2 regions of the Ralstonia sp. 110700041-2 genome follow, and region 2 is predicted to be linked to the other one. Evidence: riboswitches for the same ligand, from Rfam matches in the RefSeq annotation. Region 2 holds a riboswitch; the other holds the start of a gene.

Region 1 (10,751 bases), on a different contig from region 2:
CAGGCGTGCCGCCCAGTACCGCTGCCAGCGCTCCGGCAGCCATCGAACACGCCACGCCGACTTCGCCCTGGCAGCCGACTTCCGCGCCCGAGATCGACGCGTTCATCTTGTAAAGCATGCCGATCGCGCCAGCGGTGAGCAGAAAATCCACGATGCCGTTGTCGTTCGCGCCGGGAACGAAGCGGTCGTAGTAATGCATCACGGCCGGGATGATCCCGGCTGCGCCGTTGGTCGGTGCCGTGACGACGCGCCCGCCCGCGGCGTTCTCTTCGTTAACTGCAATCGCATACAGGTTCACCCAATCGATGACCGACAGCGGATCGGACAGCGTACGTTCGGCCTGCACCGTGAGCGTTGAATACAACTCGGCTGCGCGGCGACGCACGTGGAACGGGCCCGGCAGTTCGCCTTCCGTGCGGCAGCCGCGCGCGACGCACGCCTGCATCACGTGCCAGATGTTGAGCAGGCCGGCGCGCACTTCGGCTTCGCTGCGCCACGTCAGTTCGTTTTCGAGCATCAGCCGGGCGATGGATTTGCCCGTCGATTCGCACATCGCCAGCAGTTCCTTGCCGCTGCGGAACGGGTGCGGCAACTGGTCATGCGCGGCAAGCACCTGCGTGTTCGGTGCGCCGGCCGTGACGACAAAGCCACCGCCCACCGACAGGTAGCGCGCCTCGCGCAGCCGCTCGCCTGCTGCATCGAAGGCGTGGAACTTCATGCCGTTCGGGTGCTCTGCCATCGCCTCGCGGCGATAGAAGGCGATGTGCTCCTTCTCGGTAAAGCGCACCGCATGGCGGCCCAGCAGCGACAGCGATTGCGAGGCGCGCAGCTCCGCCAGCTTGGCATCGATGGAGTCGGGGTCGATGGTGTCCGGCGCCTCGCCCATCAGGCCAAGGATGACGCCGCGGTCCGTGCCGTGGCCCTTGCCGGTGGCGCCGAGCGAACCGTACAGCTCGACGCGGACACTGGCGACTTGCGGCATCAGCCCATCGGCTTCGAGGCCGGAGGCGAACATCAGCGCGGCGCGCATCGGCCCGACGGTGTGCGAGCTGGACGGACCGATGCCGATCTTGAAGAGGTCGAAAACAGAAACAGCCATGGGTAAGGCTCCGGGGGCGTTTTGCAAAAGGGGCGAGTCGGCTTGTGGCCGCCCGCGCACGGGTTGTTCAGATGCAAACGGCCGCCCCGTGGTGCGAGGCGGCCGCCTGTGGCGTAGCGCGATGGCAATCGCGCACCGGGTCGCCGGCTTAGTCCTGCGCGTACTCGCTCATCGGCACGCAGGCGCAGAACAGGTTGCGATCGCCGTAGACGTTGTCGGCGCGGCCAACCGGCGGCCAGTACTTGCGTGCGCGCAACGATGCCACCGGGTAGGCGGCCTGCTCACGCGTGTACTTGTGCGACCAGTCATCGGCCATCACCACGGCTGCGGTGTGCGGCGCGTGCTTGAGCGGGTTGTCTTCGCGGTCGAATTCGCCCGAGATCACCTTGTCGACTTCGCCGCGGATGGCGATCATCGCGTCGATGAAGCGGTCGAGTTCCACCTTCGGCTCGCTTTCGGTCGGCTCGATCATCAGCGTGCCCGGTACCGGGAAGCTCATCGTCGGCGCGTGGAAGCCGAAGTCCATCAGGCGCTTGGCGATGTCTTCGTTGCTGATGCCCGATTCCTTCTGCAGCGGACGGATATCGAGAATGCACTCGTGCGCTACCAGCCCGTGCGCGCCCGTGTACAGCACCGGGTAGTACGGCGCGAGACGCTTGGCCACGTAGTTGGCCGACAGGATGGCCGTCTCGGTGGCGGCGGTCAGGCCGGCGGCACCCATCATGGCGATGTACATCCACGAGATCGGCAGGATCGACGCCGAACCGAATGCCGACGCCGACACGTTGCCGATGTTCTGGCTGGCATCTTCACCCGACGCCGCGCGGCCGGGCAGGAACGGCGCGAGGTGCGCACCCACGGCCACCGGACCAACGCCCGGGCCGCCGCCGCCGTGCGGAATGCAGAACGTCTTGTGCAGGTTCAGGTGCGAGACGTCGCCGCCGAAGTGGCCCGGTGCGGCGGTGCCGACCATGGCGTTCATGTTGGCGCCGTCCACGTAGACCTGGCCGCCGTGGCTGTGCACGATTTCGCAGACGCGCTTCACGCCTTCCTCGAACACGCCGTGCGTGGACGGGTAGGTGATCATGATCGCCGCGAGGTTCTTGCTGTGCTCGGCCGCCTTCTTCTCCAGATCGGCCAGATCGACGTTGCCGCGCTCATCACACGCCACGACAACGACCTGCATGCCGGCCATCTGCGCCGATGCCGGGTTCGTACCGTGCGCCGACGATGGGATCAGGCACACGTTGCGGTGCGCTTCGCCACGGCTGGCGTGGTAGGCGTGAATGATCAGCAGACCGGCGTATTCACCTTGCGAACCCGCGTTCGGCTGCAGGCTCACGGCGGCGTAGCCGGTAGCGGCGCACAGCATCTGTTCGAGCTGGTCGATCATCTCGCGGTAGCCGACGGTCTGGTCGGCCGGTGCGAACGGGTGGATGTTCGAAAACTCGGGCCACGTCACCGGCAGCATTTCTGCGGTGGCGTTGAGCTTCATCGTGCACGAGCCCAGCGGGATCATCGTGCGGTCCAGCGCGAGATCCTTGTCGGCAAGGCTGCGCAGGTAGCGCAGCATTTCGTGCTCCGAGTGGTGCGCGTTGAACACCGGGTGCGTCAGGTACGCGCTTTGGCGCACCAGCGAGGCCGGATACGCATCGGCCACGCCCGCTTCGGTCTGGTCGAAGTCCGGTGCGGCGGCGTGGGCGGCATGCGCGAAGACTTCCCACAGCGCCACGACGTCGGCGCGCGTGACGGTCTCGTCCAGCGAGATGCCCAGTCGTGCGTCGTCGATCTGGCGCAGGTTGATGCCGTGCGCCTGTGCTGCGATGTGCAGGTTCGCGGTGCGCGGGCCAGTGACAACGGTCAGCGTGTCGAAGAAGGCGTCGGATTCCAGCGTGTAGCCGATTGCGCGCAGGCCGGCGGCCAGCGTGGCGCTCAGGCGGTGCACGCGCTGGGCGATGCGCTTCAGGCCTTGCGGGCCGTGGTAGACGGCGTACATCGATGCCATCACCCCCAGCAGCACCTGCGCGGTACAGATGTTCGAGGTCGCCTTCTCACGACGGATGTGCTGTTCGCGCGTTTGCAGTGCGAGGCGGTAGGCCGGATTGCCTTGCGCATCGATCGTCACGCCGACCAGTCGGCCGGGCATCGAGCGCTTGAACGCATCGCGCACGGCCATGTAACCGGCGTGCGGGCCGCCGAAACCGAACGGCACGCCAAAACGCTGCGTGTTGCCGATCACGACGTCTGCACCCCATTCGCCCGGCGCGGCCAGCAGCGTGAGTGCCAGCAGGTCGGCGGCGGCTACGACCAGACCGCCGGCGGCGTGCACGGCATCGGTCAGGGCCTGGTACGTCGCCAGATCGCCCAGCAGCGCACCGTTGGCGCCCGGGTATTGCAGCAGCACGCCAAACGCGTCGTGCTTGGCCGCATCGGCCGCCGGGCCGGTCACCACTTGCACGCCGATCGGCTCGGCGCGCGTGCGCACGACTTCCAGCGTTTGCGGCAGCACGTCGTCCGCCACGAAGAACACGGTCGACTTCGACTTGCCAATGCGCTGCAGCAGCGTCATGGCTTCAGCTGCGGCGGTCGCTTCGTCCAGCATCGACGCATTGGCGATGTCCATGGCCGTCAGGTCGATCACCATCTGCTGGAAGTTCAGCATCGCTTCCAGGCGGCCCTGCGAGATTTCCGGCTGATACGGCGTGTACGCCGTGTACCAGGCAGGGTTCTCGAGGATGTTGCGCAGGATGACGCCTGGCGTATGCGTGCCGTAATAGCCCTGGCCGATCAGGCTCTTGACCACGCGGTTCTGCCCGGCGATGCCGCGCAGCTTGGCAAGCGCCGCTTCTTCGGTCAGCGGCTGCGTGAATTCGCCCAGCGGCATGCCGTCCTGGCGGCGGATGGCCGGCGGAATCACGGCGTCGATCAGCGCGGCGCGGCTGGTGTAGCCCAGCGTGCCGAGCATGGCGGTCTGCTCGTCGGCAGACGGGCCGATGTGGCGGTGCGCGAAGGCGTCGCGCGCCTCCAGGTCAGCCAACGTCGGGCGTTCGGCGGCAAGCGCCGAGGAAGCGGGGTGCGGAGCGTTCATGGCAAGGGCTCGAAATTCAGGCGATGCAAGCAATGGCCGATGCGCAGCGCAGGTCAGGGCGCGCGCACCGGCCGGAGGACCGGCTTAGCCGATCTTGGCTTCGTAATCAGCAGCCGACATCAGGGCGTTCACGTCGTCGGCGTTGGCCGGCTTGATCTTGAACAGCCAAGCGTCGTAGGCGCCTGCGTTCACGGATTCCGGCGCGCCCGCGGCATCTGCGTTGTTGGCGACGATCTCGCCGGCCACCGGGGCGAAGATGTCGGAAGCGGCCTTGACAGACTCCACCACGGCAATCGCTTCGTCCTTGGCGACGGCGCGGCCGGCTTCCGGCAGCTCCAGGAAGACGATGTCGCCGAGCTGTTCCTGCGCGAAGTCGGTAATGCCGATGGTCAGCGTGCCGTCGGCTTCAACGCGGATCCACTCGTCGTGTTCGGTGTACTTCAGATCGGCGGGGACGTTGCTCATGAAAGGTTTCTCCGGAAGATGGGTATGGGGGAATGCAGATTCGGTGTTCAGCTGACCAGCGCCTTGCCATTGCGCACGAACGGCAGTTTAACCACAGTCGCGGTCAACTTGCGGTCGCGAATTTCGACCTGCACGTCGGTGCCGACGGGCACCTCCTTGGGCAGGCGCGCCAGTGCGATGGAGAGCGACAGGCTCGGGCTGAACGTGCCGCTGGTGATCTCGCCGTCACCGGCGGCGGTGATGACTTTCTGGTGGGCGCGCAGCACGCCGCCCTTGTCGCGCAGGATCAGGCCGACGAACTGTTCGCGTTGTCCACCGGCTTGCAGCGCGGCCTTGCCGGTGAAGTCGCGTTCGCTTTGCAGGTCGACCGTCCAGGCGAGGCCGGCGTCGAGCGGCGAGACGTGCTCGTCCATGTCCTGGCCGTAGAGGTTCATGCCGGCTTCCAGGCGCAGCGTGTCGCGCGCGCCGAGGCCTGCCGGGCGCACGCCGGCCTGCAGCAGGCGCTCCCACACGCCCGCGATCTGCGCGGCCGGCACGACCAGTTCGAAACCGTCTTCACCGGTGTAGCCGGTTCGGGCCACCATGATCTCGCCCACGTTTTCCACGGTCACAAAGCCCGCGTTGAACGGCTTCAGCGCGTCGCCCACGGCCTGCGAGCCGGGCAGCGCGGCGTAGGTCTTGGCACGCGCGTTCGGGCCCTGCACCGCCAGGATGCCCAGTGGCTCGGCACCCGCGTTGTTGTCGGAGCGGCGCGGCGTGATCGTCACGTCGGTGCCGGCGGCGGCGTTCTGCGCGACGATCCATTCCAGGTCCGTCGGGGCGGTGCCTGCGTTGACCACCAAGCGGAACCAGTCTTCGCGGAAGAAGTAGACGATCAGATCGTCGATCACGCCGCCCTTGGGGTTCAGCATGCAGCTGTAGAGCGCCTTGCCGGGCGTCTGGAGCTTGTCGACATTGTTGGCGAGCAGCCCACGCAGGAAGTCGCGCACGCGCGCGCCGGTGAGGTCGACCACGCACATGTGCGAGACGTCGAAGACGCCGGCGTCCTGGCGCACGGCGTGGTGCTCTTCGATTTGGGAGCCGTAGTTGACGGGCATGTCCCAGCCGCCAAAGTCGACCATGCGGGCGCCCAGCGAGCGGTGGATGGCATTGAGCGGCGTGTGTTGGAGCGTCATGGAATCTCTCGGCAGAGGCGCCGCCACTGTGGCCGGGCGCGGCGCGTTATTCGGGACCAGAAAAGCAAAAAGGCCACCCGCGCAGCCTGATGCCTCATGGTGACGCCATGAAGATCAACAAGCTGCGCAGATGGCCCCTCTGTCCTTGGTACCTGAGAGATTGCGAAGCGGGGCGCATAGCGGTGCGCGCCGTTCGTGAGCCCCTTCGGTGGGCGCCCGCAGTGGTCGTGCGGCGCCAGCTCTCCAGAGTGCGGTCGGACGCATGTCCGCCGATCCGCCCGGTCCTGGATGCCTGAGAGTTTTCGGGTGCTACCCCTTCGGCGGCGCCTTGCCGTGTACGGCGGGCACGCTCTCCCGGATGGATGGGCGGAATTTACGGAAGGGGGATGGGATTGTCAATCAGGACAAATCGATGGCGCATTTTGGCAGCCACACAGCCAAAAACGGCCACACCTTCGGGGCGCTGGCGGGGCCGCCAACCCAAAGCGTGTGGCCGGAGTGCGGCTGTTGGTTGGTGTTGCTTCGACTTACTTGCCGATTTGGCGACTGACCTGGTTTTCCTGCTGGTTCAGCGTGCGCTGTTCCTGCTTGGTGATGTGCCCACCGTTTTGCGAGGCCATGTCGCGCTCTTCCTGGCGAATCTGGCGGTCTTCCTTGTGCAGCTGGCGCGCCTGGCCCTTGGTGATTTCGCCTTCCTTCACTTCGTTGTGGATACGCTTGTTCTGGTTGGCGAGGCGGTGGTTGACCTCGGCGCGGCGCGGGTGGTCCTTTTGCCATTGCGTCTGGGCGAAGGCGCCGGTGGTGGCGGACAGGGCGACGGCGGTTACGGCCAGGATCTTGGCGATGCGGTTCATGGTTTCTTCCTCCGGTGGGCGGCTGACCGATTCAGCCGCTGTCCCGTCCATAACGGCACGTTTTGGCTCCGGGCTGACCGCCATCGTGTAACGGGGCGTAAGCGGTGTAACGGCCGGAAGCAAAGCGAGGGGCGCAAACGCGTGCGGTGCGGTATTGGCACCTCCGACAGCGCCCCGGCAAACGGCTTTTCATCGGCTCAATCGATGCAAACGCGCCGTGCTACCATCGCCCTCCGCTGTCGTTCCCGCCTGCTTTTTCTTCCGCCTGTTCCCATGTCTTCCGGTCTCGCCCACGGGCTCAATGCTGCCCAATCCGAAGGTGTGCATTACCTCGACGGCCCATGCCTGGTGCTGGCCGGGGCGGGCTCGGGCAAGACGCGCGTGATCACGCAGAAGATCGCGCACCTGATCCTCGACAAGGGCTTCGAGCCGCGTCACATCGCCGCCGTCACGTTCACCAACAAGGCGGCCAAGGAAATGCAGGAGCGCGTGGCCAAGCTGATGGACGGCAAGACGCGCGAAGACGGCAAGCGCATTCCCATCAAGCAGTTGACGGTCTGTACGTTCCACTCGCTGGGCGTGCAGATCCTGCGGACCGAAGCCGAGCACGTGGGCCTGAAGCCGCGCTTCTCGATCATGGATTCGGACGACTGCTTCGGGATGATCCAGGAGCAGTTGGCGACCACCGACAAGCAGTTGATCCGCCGCGTGCAGAGCACGATCTCGCTGTGGAAAAACGGTCTCGTCGATCCGGACACCGCGATTGCCGAGGCGCTCGCCAACAACAATGTTGATGATCACCAGGCGGCGCTCGTCTACCGCAACTACGTGGCGACGCTGCATGCGTATCAGGCGGTGGATTTTGACGACCTGATCCGGATTCCCGCCGAGCTGTTCGCGCGCAATGAAGAGGTGCGCCTGAAGTGGCAGAACCGTCTGCGCTACTTCCTCGTCGATGAATACCAGGACACCAACGCTTGCCAGTATCAACTGTTGAAGCTGCTGGCGGGGGGCTCGCACTTGCGTGCGCCGGCCTTCACGGCGGTGGGCGACGACGATCAGGCCATCTATGGCTGGCGGGGCGCCACGCTCGACAACCTCAAGCTGCTGCAGACGGATTTCCCGAACCTGAAGGTGATCAAGCTGGAGCAGAACTACCGCTCCACGGTGCGTATTCTGAATGCCGCCAACGCGGTCATCGCACAGAACCCGAAGCTGTTCGAGAAGACGCTGTGGAGCGAGCACGGCATGGGCGACGCGATCAACGTGACGAGCGCCAATGACGAGGAGCACGAGGCCGAGAGCGTCGTCTTCAAGCTGTCCGCCCACAAGTTCGAGCGCCGCGCGCAGTTTCGGGATTACGCGATTCTGTATCGCGGCAACTTCCAGGCGCGTCTGTTCGAGCAGATCCTGCGGCGCGAGCGCATTCCGTACGTGCTCTCGGGTGGGCAGAGCTTTTTCGACAAGGCCGAGATCAAGGATCTGTGCGCGTATCTGCGCCTGATTGCCAACGCGGATGATGATCCTGCGTTCATCCGCGCCATCACCACACCCAAGCGCGGCGTGGGGAATGCGACGCTCGAAGTGCTGGGTTCGTTTGCGGGGCAGGCCAAGGTGTCGCTGTTCGAGGCGGCGATGATGGGTGGTATCGAAGCACAGCTTGCGCCGCGCCAGCTTGAGCCGTTGCGCGTGTTCTGCGAGTTCATCGTGCGGCTGTCGGACCGCGCCGCCAAGGAGCCTGCTGCCACGCTGCTCGACGAGATGATGGAAGGCATCCATTACGAGGCCTACCTGTACGACACCTATGACGAGCGCCAGGCCCAGAACAAGTGGACCAACGTGCTGGAGTTTCTCGACTGGCTCAAGCGCAAGGGCACCAAGCCGGAGAAGGAAAGCGAAGAAGACGCCACCGGTTTCGACAATGCCGATGGCCTGATGGACGCCGGCAAGAACCTGCTGGAACTCACGCAGACCATCGCGCTGATCAGCATGCTCGAAGGCCGGGAAGAGGACCCGGATGCGGTGCGCCTGTCCACGCTGCATGCGAGCAAGGGGCTGGAGTATCCGCACGTGTTCCTGGTCGGCGTGGAAGAGGGCATCCTGCCGCACTGCCGCGAAGACGATGAGTTGACCGACGAGAAGATCGAAGAAGAACGGCGGCTGATGTATGTGGGTATCACGCGGGCACAGCGCAGCCTGCATATCAGCTGGTGCAAGAAGCGCAAGCGCGCGAGAGAGACGGTGGTGTGTGAGCCGTCGCGCTATATCGCCGAGATGAAGCTTGGGGAAGATGCCGGCCCGACGCCGGAGGACACCATGCCGGCGATGTCGCCGAAGGATCGGTTGGGGGCGTTGAAGGGGTTGTTGGCGGCTAAGAAACCTGTGGCTTCGTGAGGGGGTTTTGGTTTTTGGTTTTGGTGCATCCCTTGTTTCATCCCCTGCCGGGGCTGACTCACTTTCTTTGTCTTGCCAAAGAAAGTAAGCAAAGAAAGGCGCGCCCGAGATGGCGAAAGATTCCTTCAATTTCCGTAACCGGGCGGAGGCGGGGAAAACTCGCTGCGCTCAGACAGTTCCCCGCCTTTTTTCCGCCCGCTTACGAAAATTGAAGGCGCCATCTAGGGCAGGAAAGTCAAAGGACAAAAGCCACACCCTCGGGGCGCAAGCCCAAACGAAAAGGCCAACCTCACGACGGGTTGGCCTTTCTCTTTTGACGTTGAGCCCTTGATGGCGCCTTGAATTTTTGTGAGCGGGCTGGAAAAGGAAGGAGGCTTGTCTGAGCGCAGCGAGTTTGCCTCCTTCCCCGCACGGTCACACAAATTCAAGGGGAAGTCGCCATCTCGGGCGCGCCTTTCTTTGCTTACTTTCTTTGGCAAGACAAAGAAAAGTAAGTCGGTCCCGGCAGGGAACGAAAGGAGGGCGGACCACCAAGCCAGAATCAATTCCCCGCTCCCTGAATGTAATTCAGATCAACAAACTCGCTTCCCCGATTTCCACGCGTGAAATCCAGCGTGAACCCGCCCACATCAACGCGCGTCTGCAACGCGCGCCGCAGTTCCACGCCGGTCATCTTGCCGCCCGCGGCATTCATCGCCTGAATCAAATACACCGCGGCGATATACCCCGATAGCGTCGCAGCGGAAGGCGGTTCATCCAGAAACTGCTTCATCCGCGCCATATGCTCGCGCGCGACTTTGGTGACGCCGCTGGCCGGGTTTGGCACCGTCTGGGCGAGCAGCATGCCGCCGCTGTAGCCGGAGCCCAGGATTTCGCGCGCCACTTGAGGGTTGACGGACGACAGCCCGACCAGAAAGCCATACCAGCCCTGCTGCGCCAGCGCACGTCCGACGGTGGCGTAGGTGAGCGTGTCGCCGGCGATGATCACCGCTGTTGGCTTTGTCGGCGCGATGCGGGCCGCAAGCTCGGCCGGGTCTCCGGTAAGTGTGTAAAGGTCCAGCGTTTCGGCAGCATTTCCCTTGGCGATCGAGCCACGCAGACGCACCCCGAGTTGCGGATCGAAGCCCGCTGCCGTGACGAGTGCAATCCGCCGCATGCCGAACTGCCGCAGCCGGTTGTGCGCGGCGACGATTTCGTGGTCGTAATCGGGGCGGATGAACAAAACGTTGTCGGCGGTCGACGTCGCACCTGAGAGCGGGGCGAGCAACGGCACATTGCGCCGTGCGATCTCGGGAGACGCTGCCAGCACCGGCAGCAAGCGTTCGCTTACGCCAAAGAGCAACTCGACATGGTCGCGTTCGATCATGTCAACGGCCTGCGGGATGGCTTCGTTGAGCGCCGCCTCGCGCCGGACGAGGCTGATGCGCCGGCCCTTGATGCCGCCGCTCTGGTTGGCTGCATCGAAAGCCACCTTGGCGCCCGCCATGAAGTCGCGCGCATAGTCGGCCTGGTCTGCGCCGCGCTCGATCAGTTGCCCCACGACGAACGACGTGCCTTGCGCATGCGCCGTCAGCGTGACGGCCGCCCAGGCCAGTGCGCACGCGCCGCGGCGTGCCAGTCTCTGCCACATGGTGCTTCCCCCAAAAGACGAGTCGACGGCCTGTGCTGTTGTGTTG
Region 2 (10,751 bases):
AGCTCTGCGGGTAATCCTCTGCCTTGACCCCCATGGGCATCACAACGGCATCGATGCCTTTTTGCTCGAACCAGGGGTTGTAGATCATCGGCGACTTGAACGTCTCGGTCGGGTAGCCGATGTGGGCGATGAGGGTGGTTTTTCCAGAAATCATGGTTCAGGGCAGGGGTGTTTCAGGCAGCGAGGGCTCCGGCCCGCTGGCGGGCATATTCTGCCTTGTCGACGGGTTGGGCGGCTGGCTGACCCAGGTCGTCCATGTGGATGCGGTACGTCTCACGAGCGGTCATGGCGGCCACGGCGGCAATCACCGTTACGCCAAAGGCAATGGCGCCCACGGTCAGCCAGATGTTGGTGGCTCCCGGCGGTGCCACGGCGGTGAAGAGGGCCGGCAGCATGGCAGTAATTGCGGTGCCGATGTTCTGCGAAATCGCCATAGCCGATACACGGGTGCGCGTCGGGAACAGCTCCGGATAGAAGCTCGGGAACACCGCGTTGTAGCCCTGATAGACCACGCCCCACATCAGGATCGACATGCCAAAGGCCAGCGGCACGTTCTTGATGCTGATGGCATACAGATACGCAAACGCAAGCACGCCGGCGAGCAGCGAGCCCAGCACGATCGGTGGCTTGCGGCCGATGCGGTCGGACAGGTCGCCAACATACGGAATGACCAGCACGGCAACGATGTTGCCCACCACCGGAATCCACAGGTAGATGTCTTTGGCAAAGCCGATGCCGTAAGCCGGCTGCACCGCGTAGGCGGCCCCAAAGATAGTCGCCACCACCGGAATCACGTTCATCAGCGCCATGCAGACCACGCGCAACATGTCGGGTGTGCTGTATTTGAAAGCGTCGATCACGGGCGAGCGCGGGCGGCCTTGTTGCTGTTGCTCAGCGGTAAACGCCGGTGTTTCGTGCACTTCGCGGCGGATGACGTAGCCCGCGATGATGACCACGAAACTCAGCAGGAACGGAATGCGCCAGCCCCAGCTGTTGAACTGGTCGGCCGGCATGTAGTGCGCCAGCGGCAAGAACACGGCAGCCGCCAGGATCTGGCCCGCCTGCACCCCTTGCAGCGTAAAGCTCGCAAAAAACCCGCGCCGGCCAAATGGTGCGTGCTCCAGGATCATCGAACTGGCGCCCGAAATTTCCCCGGCCACGGCAAACCCCTGGATCAGCCGCATGATGACCAGCAACGTGGGAGCCCACAGCCCAACCTGGTCGTACGTGGGCAGCAAGCCCACGGCAATGGTCGAAAAACCCATCAGGAACATGCACCAGAGCAGCACGTTCTTGCGCCCGTGCGTGTCGCCCAGATGGCCCAGCACGAACGCCCCGATCGGCCGCGCGATGTAACCCACGCCGTACGTGGCAAGCGAGGCGATGATGGCCGTCTTGGGGTCGCCCTTGGGGAAGAAGATCTGCGGAAAGATCAGCGCCGCTGCGGTGGCGTAGATAAAGAAGTCGTAGTACTCGAGCGCCGAGCCGATCCAGCCGCTGGCGGCGGCTTTCTTCGACTGGTGCTTGCCCAAGGGCTCGTGGGCAGGGGCTGCGGTCATGGTTGTCTCCGGTTTTATCTGTGCGGCCTATCGTGCGATGCGTTCGATGAAGGGCCGTCTGTACACGCAACGCAGCGTAGTCCGCCGCCGGGGCGACGCACAAGCGATCGCCCGTTGAATTCGTTCGATAATCGCACAATATGGTGCGAATAACGCACGACTCAAGGGTTTCTCCGAGTCCGTACGTGTGTCAAAGCATGGCGTCCTGGTGCAACGAAGGTGCGTGGCGCGCTACAGCACGCGCATGATCGAAAGGGCGGTGTCCTGCAGCACCTGCAGAACACGCTGCAAGGCGTGCTCGGTGGTTTCCGCACCGACCTGCATGTTCACGCTCAACGCTGCGATCACGTTGCCATGGCGATCGCGCAGCGGCACCGCCACCCCACGAACGCCAATCTGCAGTTGCTGCTCGACCACGGCGTAGTCCTGCCGGCTGGCCTTGCGGATTTCATCGAGCAGCCGGTCGCGCTGCAGGATCGTGTACGGCGTATAGGGCGTCAGCACACAGGTTTCCAGCCATGCCTGGACGGTGTGCTCGGGCAGAGCGGCCAGCATCATCACCCCCGCCGATGCCAGCGGTGCCGGCACGCGCGCCCCCAGCACGAAGCCGGTACTCATGACGCGGCTCGTGCTGGTGCGCGAAATGAAAACGAGCTCCCAATCATCCAGCACGCTGAGGTATGCCACCTCGCCCACGGCGGCGGTCACCTGCTGCAGGAACGGCTGCACCGTGCGCGGCAGGCGCGCCGAATCGAAGTACGACCAGCCGACCTTCAGCACACGCGGCGTCAGACTGAACAGCGTGCCTTCGCTGGTGAGGTAGCCCAGGTGTTCAAGCGTCAGCAGGTAACGGCGCGCGGCTGTGCGGGTAAGGCCGGTCAACTCGGCGGCCTGGGTGGGCGTCAACCGCGGGTGCTCGTGGTCGAATGCCTCCAGGATCGCGAGCCCTTTTTCCAGCCCGGCGATCCAGTCGCGCCGGTTCAGCGGTTCCTTCGTCATGGCGATAACCCTAAAAACGAGCGATATGTGCGCATGATTGTACGGTGATCGCACGCTGTTGCGCGAATGCCGCTTGTGAATGCGGGGTGTGGCCACCTACGCTGCGGGCATCGTCAGACAACGCATCGCCATGAATTCGCTCCGCGCAGCGCGCTATCCCAAATGCATCGCCACCGTGTGCCTGTCCGGCACGCTGCCTGAAAAGCTGGAGGCGGCGGCCGCTGCCGGTTTTGATGGCATCGAGATCTTCGAAAACGATCTGCTGAACTTCGACGGCTCGCCGGACCGCGTGCGCCAGATGGCGGCAGACCTTGGGCTCGCGATCATGCTGTACCAGCCGTTCCGTGACTTCGAAGCCATGCCGCGTGAGTTGTTCGCCCGAAACCTGGCGCGCGCCGAGCGCAAGTTCGACGTGATGGCCGAACTGGGCGTCGAGACGGTGCTGGTATGCAGCAACGTGCAGGACATCGCCATCGACGACCCGGCGCGCGCAGCAGACGATCTGCGCCAGATGGCGGAAGCTGCGGCCGGGCGTGGGCTGCGTGTGGGCTACGAGGCGCTGGCATGGGGGCGGCACACGCGAACCTGGCGGCAAGCGTGGCAAATCGTGCAGCAGGCTGACCACCCGGCGCTCGGGCTGATTCTCGACAGTTTCCATACGCTGTCGCTGGGCGACACGTTGGATGGCCTCCACAACGTGCCGGCGGACAAGCTCTTCTTCGTGCAGTTTGCGGATGCGCCAAGGCTGTCGATGGACGTACTGTCCTGGAGCCGGCATCACCGTAACTTCCCGGGGCAGGGCGACCTGCCGGTGACGGACTTTGCGCGCGACTTGCTTGCTGCAGGCTATACCGGGCCCTTGTCGCTCGAAGTCTTCAATGACGATTTCCGCTCCGCGCCCGCGCGGCTCACGGCGCTGGATGGCATGCGTTCACTACTCTGGCTGGAGTCCGAAGCGGGCGGGGCAGAACTGCCGGCCGCAGCTCAATTTGAAGGCGTGGACTTCCTGGAGTTTGCCGTGGATGCCGCGGCAGGGCGGGAGCTTGAAACGCGCCTGCGTGCGCTGGGTTTTGCCTTTGCCGGGCACCATCGCTCCAAGGCCGTTGACCTGTATCGGCAAGGCCGCGTCAACGTGATCCTGAACATGGAGCAGGACAGCGCGGCGTCGGAGCATTTCGAGCTGCACGGGCCGTCTGTCTGCGCGATCGGCCTGAAGGTGGACGACGCCGAGCGCGCCATGGCACGCGCACGTGTGCTGTGCGCCCAGGAGTGGCGCGGGCCGGTGGGGCCTGCCGAACGCAGCATTCCCGCGCTGCGGGCCCCCGATGGCACGCTGCTCTATCTGATCGACGACCGCCAAGCCGATCGCAGCATCTACGAAAGCGATTTCGTTCTCCATCCTGGCATACAGGACGATGCAGCGGGATTGGCATCAATCGACCACGTCGCGCACGCGCTGCCCGCACATCGGCTCGACAGCTTCGTGCTGTTCTACCGGGCCATCTTCGGCATGGAAGCCGAACCCGAACAGGAGATTGCCGACCCGTACGGCCTAGTCAAAAGCCGTGCGATGGTGAGCCCCGACCGCAACGTGCGGATTCCGCTCAACGTATCGGAGAGCGGGCGCACCGCCACCGGCCGGTTCATTGCCGCCTACGCGGGCTCGGGCGTGCATCACATTGCCTTCCGCACCGAGCGGCTGTTCGAAACCATTGAGGCCATCGACCGAGGCGCCGCCCACCTGCAGCACGTGCCAGAGAACTACTACGACGACGTTGCCGCCCGCCTGGGGCTGGACGATGCGCTGCTCACCCGCCTGCACGACGATGGTCTGCTCTACGACCGCGACCCGCACGGCGATTTTCTGCACACCTACACCGAGCCCTTTCGCGAGCGCTTCTTCTTCGAGCTTGTCCAGCGCAACGGCTACCTGGGCTACGGCGCGGCAAACGCCGCTGTGCGCATGGCCGTACAGGCGCAACTGAGCCGCACCACCACCAATACGGCTGACCACTGAGTCACGAAGACTTTGGCGCTCGCGGTCGTGCGGCCGTGGGCGTTATCCACGCAACACCACGGCTGCGCGGGCAGCCGTTGCAGATCCATCCCCATCACATCAAAGAGGAGACAAGGGAGCCATGAACAAGACAATGATTGCCGCATTGGTGCTCGGAGCCACGAGCCTGCCAGCGGCAGCGCAAACCACCGGCGGTGTCACGCTCTACGGGCTGATCGACACCACCATCCGCTACAGCACGCACGAAAACGCGGCAGGCAACAGCAATCTGCAGATGATGGACGGCGTGCTGACCGGTAGCCGCTGGGGCCTGCGTGGCACCGAAGACCTGGGTGGCGGCACCAAGGCCATGTTCATCCTGGAATCGGGCTTCTTCCCCGATACCGGCGGCAGCCAGCAGGGCGGGCGACTGTTCGGACGCACCGCGGTGGTGGGCCTGGAAGGCGACTACGGCAAGCTCTACCTCGGCCGGCAATACACGCTGGCACACGAGGTTTTGTCTTCGTACGAGGCGATGGCGTTTGCCAACAACTCCATCGTCGGCTATCAGGGCGGCAACTACACCGGCCTGCGCTACGACAACACGGTCAAATACATCAAGTCGTTTGGCGGCCTGCAGCTTGCCGGTGCATGGACGTTTGGGGAGGCGGCCGGCAGCTTCAGCAAGAGTTCGGCCGGCGCCGGCTCGATCGTCTACAGCATGGGGTCGGCTGAAGTGGGCGCGGTGTACCAGGTCACGCGCGATGTGTCGTCGGCGTTCTTCGGCGCGGTGCCGGCGGCGCTTGCCAGCAAGCAGACGGTCTGGGGTTTTGGCGGCAAGCTGGATACCTCGATTGCCACGTGGTACCTCGGCTACACGAACAGCCGCCTCGACGTGGCCGACTACAAGAACCAGGCCGCCTATGTGGGCGCAAAGGTGCCGATCTCCGGCGCACTGAGCTTCATCGGCACCGTGCAGTACGACTGGATGAAGCACCTCGATTCCAGCGGCAAGCGCCTGACCACCGCCGGCATGCTCGACTACGCCTTCAGCAAGCGCACCGATGTGTATGCCGAGGTGGACTACACGCATCTGCAGGGGAGTTGGGTGGCGTTGGACAGCGCCGCCGCGTTCAACAACTCCGGCAACCTGTACGGCAACAACTCGCGCTTGGGCGTGATGCTGGGCGTGCGACACAAGTTCTGATCGCTTGGATCGTTCTCGCAATGAATAAGCCCGCCAGCGTCCCGGCGGGCTTTTTCGTTTTCTGCGATCAATGCACCGGGCAATCTCGCGCGATCACGTCGCCCACCATCGCGGCAGTGGCGCCGGACAGCGTCCAGCCGAGGTGCCCGTGGCCTGTGTTGTAGAACACGCGCGCGTGCCTGCCACGGCCGACGCGCGGCATCATGTCCGGCATCATCGGGCGCAAGCCGGCCCAGGGCACCACGCGCGACGTGCCCATCGCAAAGTTGCGGCGCGTCCAGGCCACCAGGGGTTCGATGCGGTCGGCGCGGATGTCGCGGTTGTAGCCATTGAACTCCGCCGTGCCGGCCACGCGGAACCGGCCAGTGCCCAAGCGGCTTGTCACGATCTTCGCGCTCTCATCCAGCAGGCTGACCCACGGCGCGCCTTGCACGCTGGCTTCATCGTCCAGGTGCACCGTAATCGAATAACCCTTGACCGGATACACGTTGATGCGATCGCCCACCAGTTGCGCGATATGCCGGCTGCCCACGCCCGCGCAGACGACCATCGCATCGGCGGCAAGGTCCTGAACGATATTCGCCGCACTGGTGGAAAGGCGGTCATCCAGCGTGGTCTGCAGCAGGAGGCGGACGCCGCCTTCAGTGGTTTGCACATCGCGCACATCCACGCCTTGCATGAAGCGCACGCCGCGCCTTTCGCAGGCCTGCGCGAGGCCCCGCGTGAACTTGTGGATGTCACCGGTGGCGTCGGATTCGGTGAAGTAGCCGCCGTAGTAGTTGCCGCGTAGCGTCGGCTCAATGGCGGCAATCTCCTCGGGGCTCACGGCGTGGCGCTCAAGGCCGCCGGCGACGAGCAGGGCGTTGGCCTTGCCTGCTGCCGCAAAGCTGGCCTTGTCGTGATAGACGTGCAGAATGCCGCGCTTCTGCAGGTCGAAATCGATCTGCTCGCGTTCCGCCATCGCAAACAGATGCTTGCGTGCCTCGATGGCCATGCGTGTGGTTTCGATGGTGTTGCGGCGGTAGTGCGCGATGCTGGCCACGAACTCGCCGATCCACGAGTATTTGTGCCACGAGGGCTTGGGATTGAGCAGCAGCGGGGCATCGTTGCGCAGCATCCATTTGATGCCCTTGAGCAGCGTGCCAGTGCTGTTCCAGACTTCAGCGTTGCTGGCGGAAAGCTGCCCGCCGTTGGCGAACGATGTTTCCATGGCCGGATACAGGTGGCGGTCGAGTACCGTGACCTGATAACCGAGTTGCGAGAGCGTGTAAGCAGTGGTGACGCCGGATATGCCGGCGCCGACGATGACGATGTGCGTCATGGCGGTCCCTATGGAGTGATGTCATGACCGGACGATCCGGTCGGCTCACCCCATCTGTCTCGGGACCTGAGAGCTTGGGCGTCAGCAGCGCTGGCGCCTTCCCCTTCGGTGGGCGCGCGCGTGCACGCCTCTCTCCAGATTCGCAGTCGACGCCACAGTCCTTTTGCCTGAGAGTTTCCGGGGTGGTTGCTCCATCGGCGCCGGGCGTTGCGCGCGTGTGCGTTGAGCCCGGTCTCTCCTGCGGCGTGTTGCAGCTGTCGTTGGTGCGTCAGCCGCGCCTGCGTGCTGCCGGTGTGGGCAGCGGGAGGGAGTGTGTCATGGGTCGTGACGTTCGGCAAGTCGGGCTGCCCCGTAGGCAACGGCCGGCGTGTCGTCCTTCAGGTCGACGCCACTGCGGCCCAGCGCCAGCGCGCCGTTGAGCAGGAACACCAGCCGGGTCGCTGCCTGGTCATAGGTCAGACCTGCCGGCCGCACATTGGAGATGCAATTGCGCTCCGCATCGGAGCGGCCAACGCACGGCGCGTAGGTCAGGTAAATGCCTAGGCTGTCAGGCGAACTCAACCCTGGCCGCTCACCGATCAGCATCACCACCTGCCGCGCGCCCAGCAGTGCACCGATCTCATCCCCCAGCGCAACCCGGGACTGCTCGGCGATGGCAACTGGCCCGATCGACCATCCGGCCGGCAGACGCTCACGCACGCTGCATAGCAGCTGCACTGCATGGCTTTGCACCGCCAATGCGGAGAGCCCATCGGCAATCACGAAGACAACGTCGAACGGCTGCGCTGGCCGCAACGCGCCAAGTCTTGCGCGGCTGGCCTCGTCAAGGCGGCGGCCAAGGTCGGGACGGCGCAGGTATTCCGCGCGATCGGCTGCCGCGCTGTGCGCGGTCACCACCGTGAAGCCCGCTTCACCAAGTGCGGCCGCCACCGCTGCGCTATCGAGCGGCAGGTGCACGGCGTCGCGCGCCTGGGCATGCGCCACGCCAAACGCCAGCACGGCGTCGGTCGTCTGGCTGTTGCCGGCGCGGCCCAGCGCGATACGGGCGTCGGTAAAGGCGCGCAGGTGCGCCCACGGATTCAGCTGGACGAGGGTGTGTTTCGGCATGTCTGGCTTCCCCACGGAATTCACAGTGCGTGAGCCAACTGCAGCAGCGGTTGCCGCGCCGTGGCGTCTTGCAGGCGGCCGGCAGCATCGACGATGCCCATGCTTTGTAGCCACGCCTCGAACTCCGGTGCGGGTCGCAACCCCAGCATGTCGCGCAGATAGAGCGCGTCATGGAACGACGTACTCTGGTAATTCAGCATGATGTCGTCAGCGCCCGGCACGCCCATGATGAAATGGATGCCCGCCACGCCAAACAGCGTGAGCAGCGTATCCATGTCGTCCTGATCGGCTTCGGCGTGGTTGGTGTAGCAGACGTCGCAGCCCATCGGCAGGCCCATCAGCTTGCCGCAGAAGTGGTCTTCCAATCCAGCGCGGATGATCTGCTTGCCGTCGTACAGATACTCCGGCCCGATAAAGCCGACCACCGTATTGACCAGCAGCGGCGAGAACGCCCGCGCCACCGCATACGCGCGCGCTTCCATGGTCTGCTGATCCACACCGTGGTGTGCGTTGGCCGACAGCGCGCTGCCCTGGCCGGTCTCGAAATACATCACGTTGTTGCCGACCGTGCCGCGCGCCAGGCTCTGCGCGGCGTCATGGGCCTCGGCCAGCAAGGCGAGGCTGATGCCGAATCCCGCGTTGGCCTGTTCGCTGCCCGCCACCGACTGGAACACCAGGTCGACCGGCGCACCTTGGTCAATGGCGCGCACCGTGTTCGTCACGTGCGTCAGTACGCAAGACTGCGTGGGAATGGCGTAGCGATTGCGCAGTTCGTCAACCAATTGCAGCAGCGAAACGATGGCGCCGAGATTGTCGCTGGCAGGGTTGATGCCGATGGTCGCGTCGCCGCAGCCATAGAGCAGGCCATCGATGATCGACGCAGCAATGCCTTTGGGATCATCCGTCGGGTGGTTGGGTTGCAGCCGGACCGACAACCGGCCCGGCAAACCGATGGTGTTGCGAAAGCGCGTGACCACGCGGCACTTGCGCGCCACGGCGATCAGATCCTGGTTGCGCATCAGCTTGCTGACCGCGGCGGCCATTTCCGGCGTGATGCCGGGCGCGACGCTTGCCAGTGTCTGGCTGTCGGTCTCATGCAGGAGCAGCCAGTTGCGGAATTCGCCCACCGTGAGCGAGGCGATCGGCTGGAAGGCCTGCGCGTCGTGCCGATCAAGAATCAGGCGCGTGACCTCGTCGTCTTCATAGGGCACCAGCGCTTCGTTGAGAAACACCGACAGCGGCACATCCGCCAGCGCCGTGCGCGCGGCCATGCGTTCGCCTTCGCTGGCGGCTGCCAAGCCAGCCAGATAGTCGCCCGAACGCGACGGGCTGGCCTTGGCCAGCAGCGTCTTGAGATCGTTGAACACATGGCGCTGTGCGCCAATGGTGTGGGCAAAGTGCATGATGGGATACCCGGCAGAGTCCAATGGCGGTGACGGCGATGCCTATCCTGCCACTTTAGTTGCCTTCCAAGCCATGGCGGCAATGTTCTAATACGGGTTTCTCAAACGTCGATATCCCGCGCCAATGACCGCTTCCGCCACACCGTCCCGTACACATCAAGCGGGCTCTGCCATGGAAGTGCTGGCGGTCTTTCTCAAGCTGGGCCTCACGAGCTTCGGCGGCCCTGTCGCGCATATCGGCTACTTCCGCCGCGAGTTCGTGGAGCGCCGCCGTTGGCTGGACGACGCAACATTCACCGATCTGGTCGGGCTGTGCCAGTTTCTGCCGGGGCCTGCCAGCAGCCAGGTCGGGTTTTCCGTCGGCCTGCTCCGGGCCGGCTGGCGCGGCGGGTTGGCGGCGTGGTGCGGCTTTACGCTGCCTTCCGTCTTGTTGCTGCTGGCATTTGCGATGCTCGCGCCGAGCCTCGGCGGCCCGTTTGGCGCGGGCCTGATCCACGGTTTGAAGCTGGTTGCCGTTGCTGTGGTGGCGCAGGCCGTGTGGGACATGGCGCGCAAGCTCTGTCCAGACTGGCAGCGCGCAGGCATCGCGGTACTCAGCATCGCCGTGCTTGGCGCGTTGACGACCGTCTACGCGCAACTTGTCGTGATTGCGCTTGGCGCCGCGCTGGGCCTGGTGTTGTGCCGGACATCCCTTCCGGCCAGCGGTAGCCAGAGGGCAGGGCAGGAGGCCGCATTCCGCGTGTCTCACGTGGCCAGCATCGTCAGCCTGGCGTTGTTCTGCGCGCTGCTGTTCGGACTTCCGGTTCTGACGGATCTTCATCCGTGGATGCCCGCGAAGGTATTCGATGCGTTCTATCGTTCGGGTGCATTGGTTTTTGGGGGCGGGCACGTCGTGCTTCCGTTGCTGGAGCAGCAGACGGTCGCGACCGGTTGGGTGGCATCGAACGATTTTTTGGCTGGCTACGGTGCCGCACAGGCCGTGCCGGGGCCGCTCTTCACCTTCGCCGCTTTCCTCGGTTGGACGATCGGCCCCGGGCTCAATCACTGGGCCGGTGCTGCCCTCGCTACGGTGGGTATTTTCCTGCCGGGCTTGCTGTTGGTCATCGCGGCGCTGCCTTACTGGCAGGGATTGCGCGCGCGCCCGTCCATGGCAGCGTTG

Evidence for each region. Region 2 has a riboswitch for glycine ahead of ACUXH0_RS24515 (D-amino acid dehydrogenase). Riboswitches for the same ligand answer to the same signal wherever they lie in the genome.
Region 1: linked by a shared signal. The riboswitch ahead of gcvT (glycine cleavage system aminomethyltransferase GcvT) and the one ahead of ACUXH0_RS24515 (D-amino acid dehydrogenase) in region 2 are both predicted to bind glycine.

What each region holds. Positions count from the first base shown of each region.
Region 1 covers NZ_JBSFAI010000004.1:166,911-177,661, forward strand. Annotated here, with positions in the region: gene ACUXH0_RS07550 (L-serine ammonia-lyase) at 1-1,099, opposite strand, end outside; gene gcvP (aminomethyl-transferring glycine dehydrogenase) at 1,248-4,187, opposite strand; gene gcvH (glycine cleavage system protein GcvH) at 4,272-4,652, opposite strand; gene gcvT (glycine cleavage system aminomethyltransferase GcvT) at 4,700-5,827, opposite strand; glycine riboswitch at 5,957-6,084, opposite strand; glycine riboswitch at 6,097-6,194, opposite strand; gene ACUXH0_RS07570 (hypothetical protein) at 6,355-6,681, opposite strand; gene ACUXH0_RS07575 (UvrD-helicase domain-containing protein) at 6,955-9,075, shown strand; gene ACUXH0_RS07580 (ABC transporter substrate-binding protein) at 9,617-10,705, opposite strand.
Region 2 covers NZ_JBSFAI010000020.1:64,483-75,233, forward strand. Annotated here, with positions in the region: gene ACUXH0_RS24490 (shikimate dehydrogenase family protein) at 1-154, opposite strand, end outside; gene ACUXH0_RS24495 (MFS transporter) at 174-1,559, opposite strand; gene ACUXH0_RS24500 (IclR family transcriptional regulator domain-containing protein) at 1,791-2,558, opposite strand; gene ACUXH0_RS24505 (bifunctional sugar phosphate isomerase/epimerase/4-hydroxyphenylpyruvate dioxygenase family protein) at 2,689-4,575, shown strand; gene ACUXH0_RS24510 (porin) at 4,697-5,761, shown strand; gene ACUXH0_RS24515 (D-amino acid dehydrogenase) at 5,829-7,082, opposite strand; glycine riboswitch at 7,228-7,333, opposite strand; gene eutC (ethanolamine ammonia-lyase subunit EutC) at 7,398-8,189, opposite strand; gene ACUXH0_RS24525 (ethanolamine ammonia-lyase subunit EutB) at 8,210-9,592, opposite strand; gene chrA (chromate efflux transporter) at 9,717-10,751, shown strand, end outside.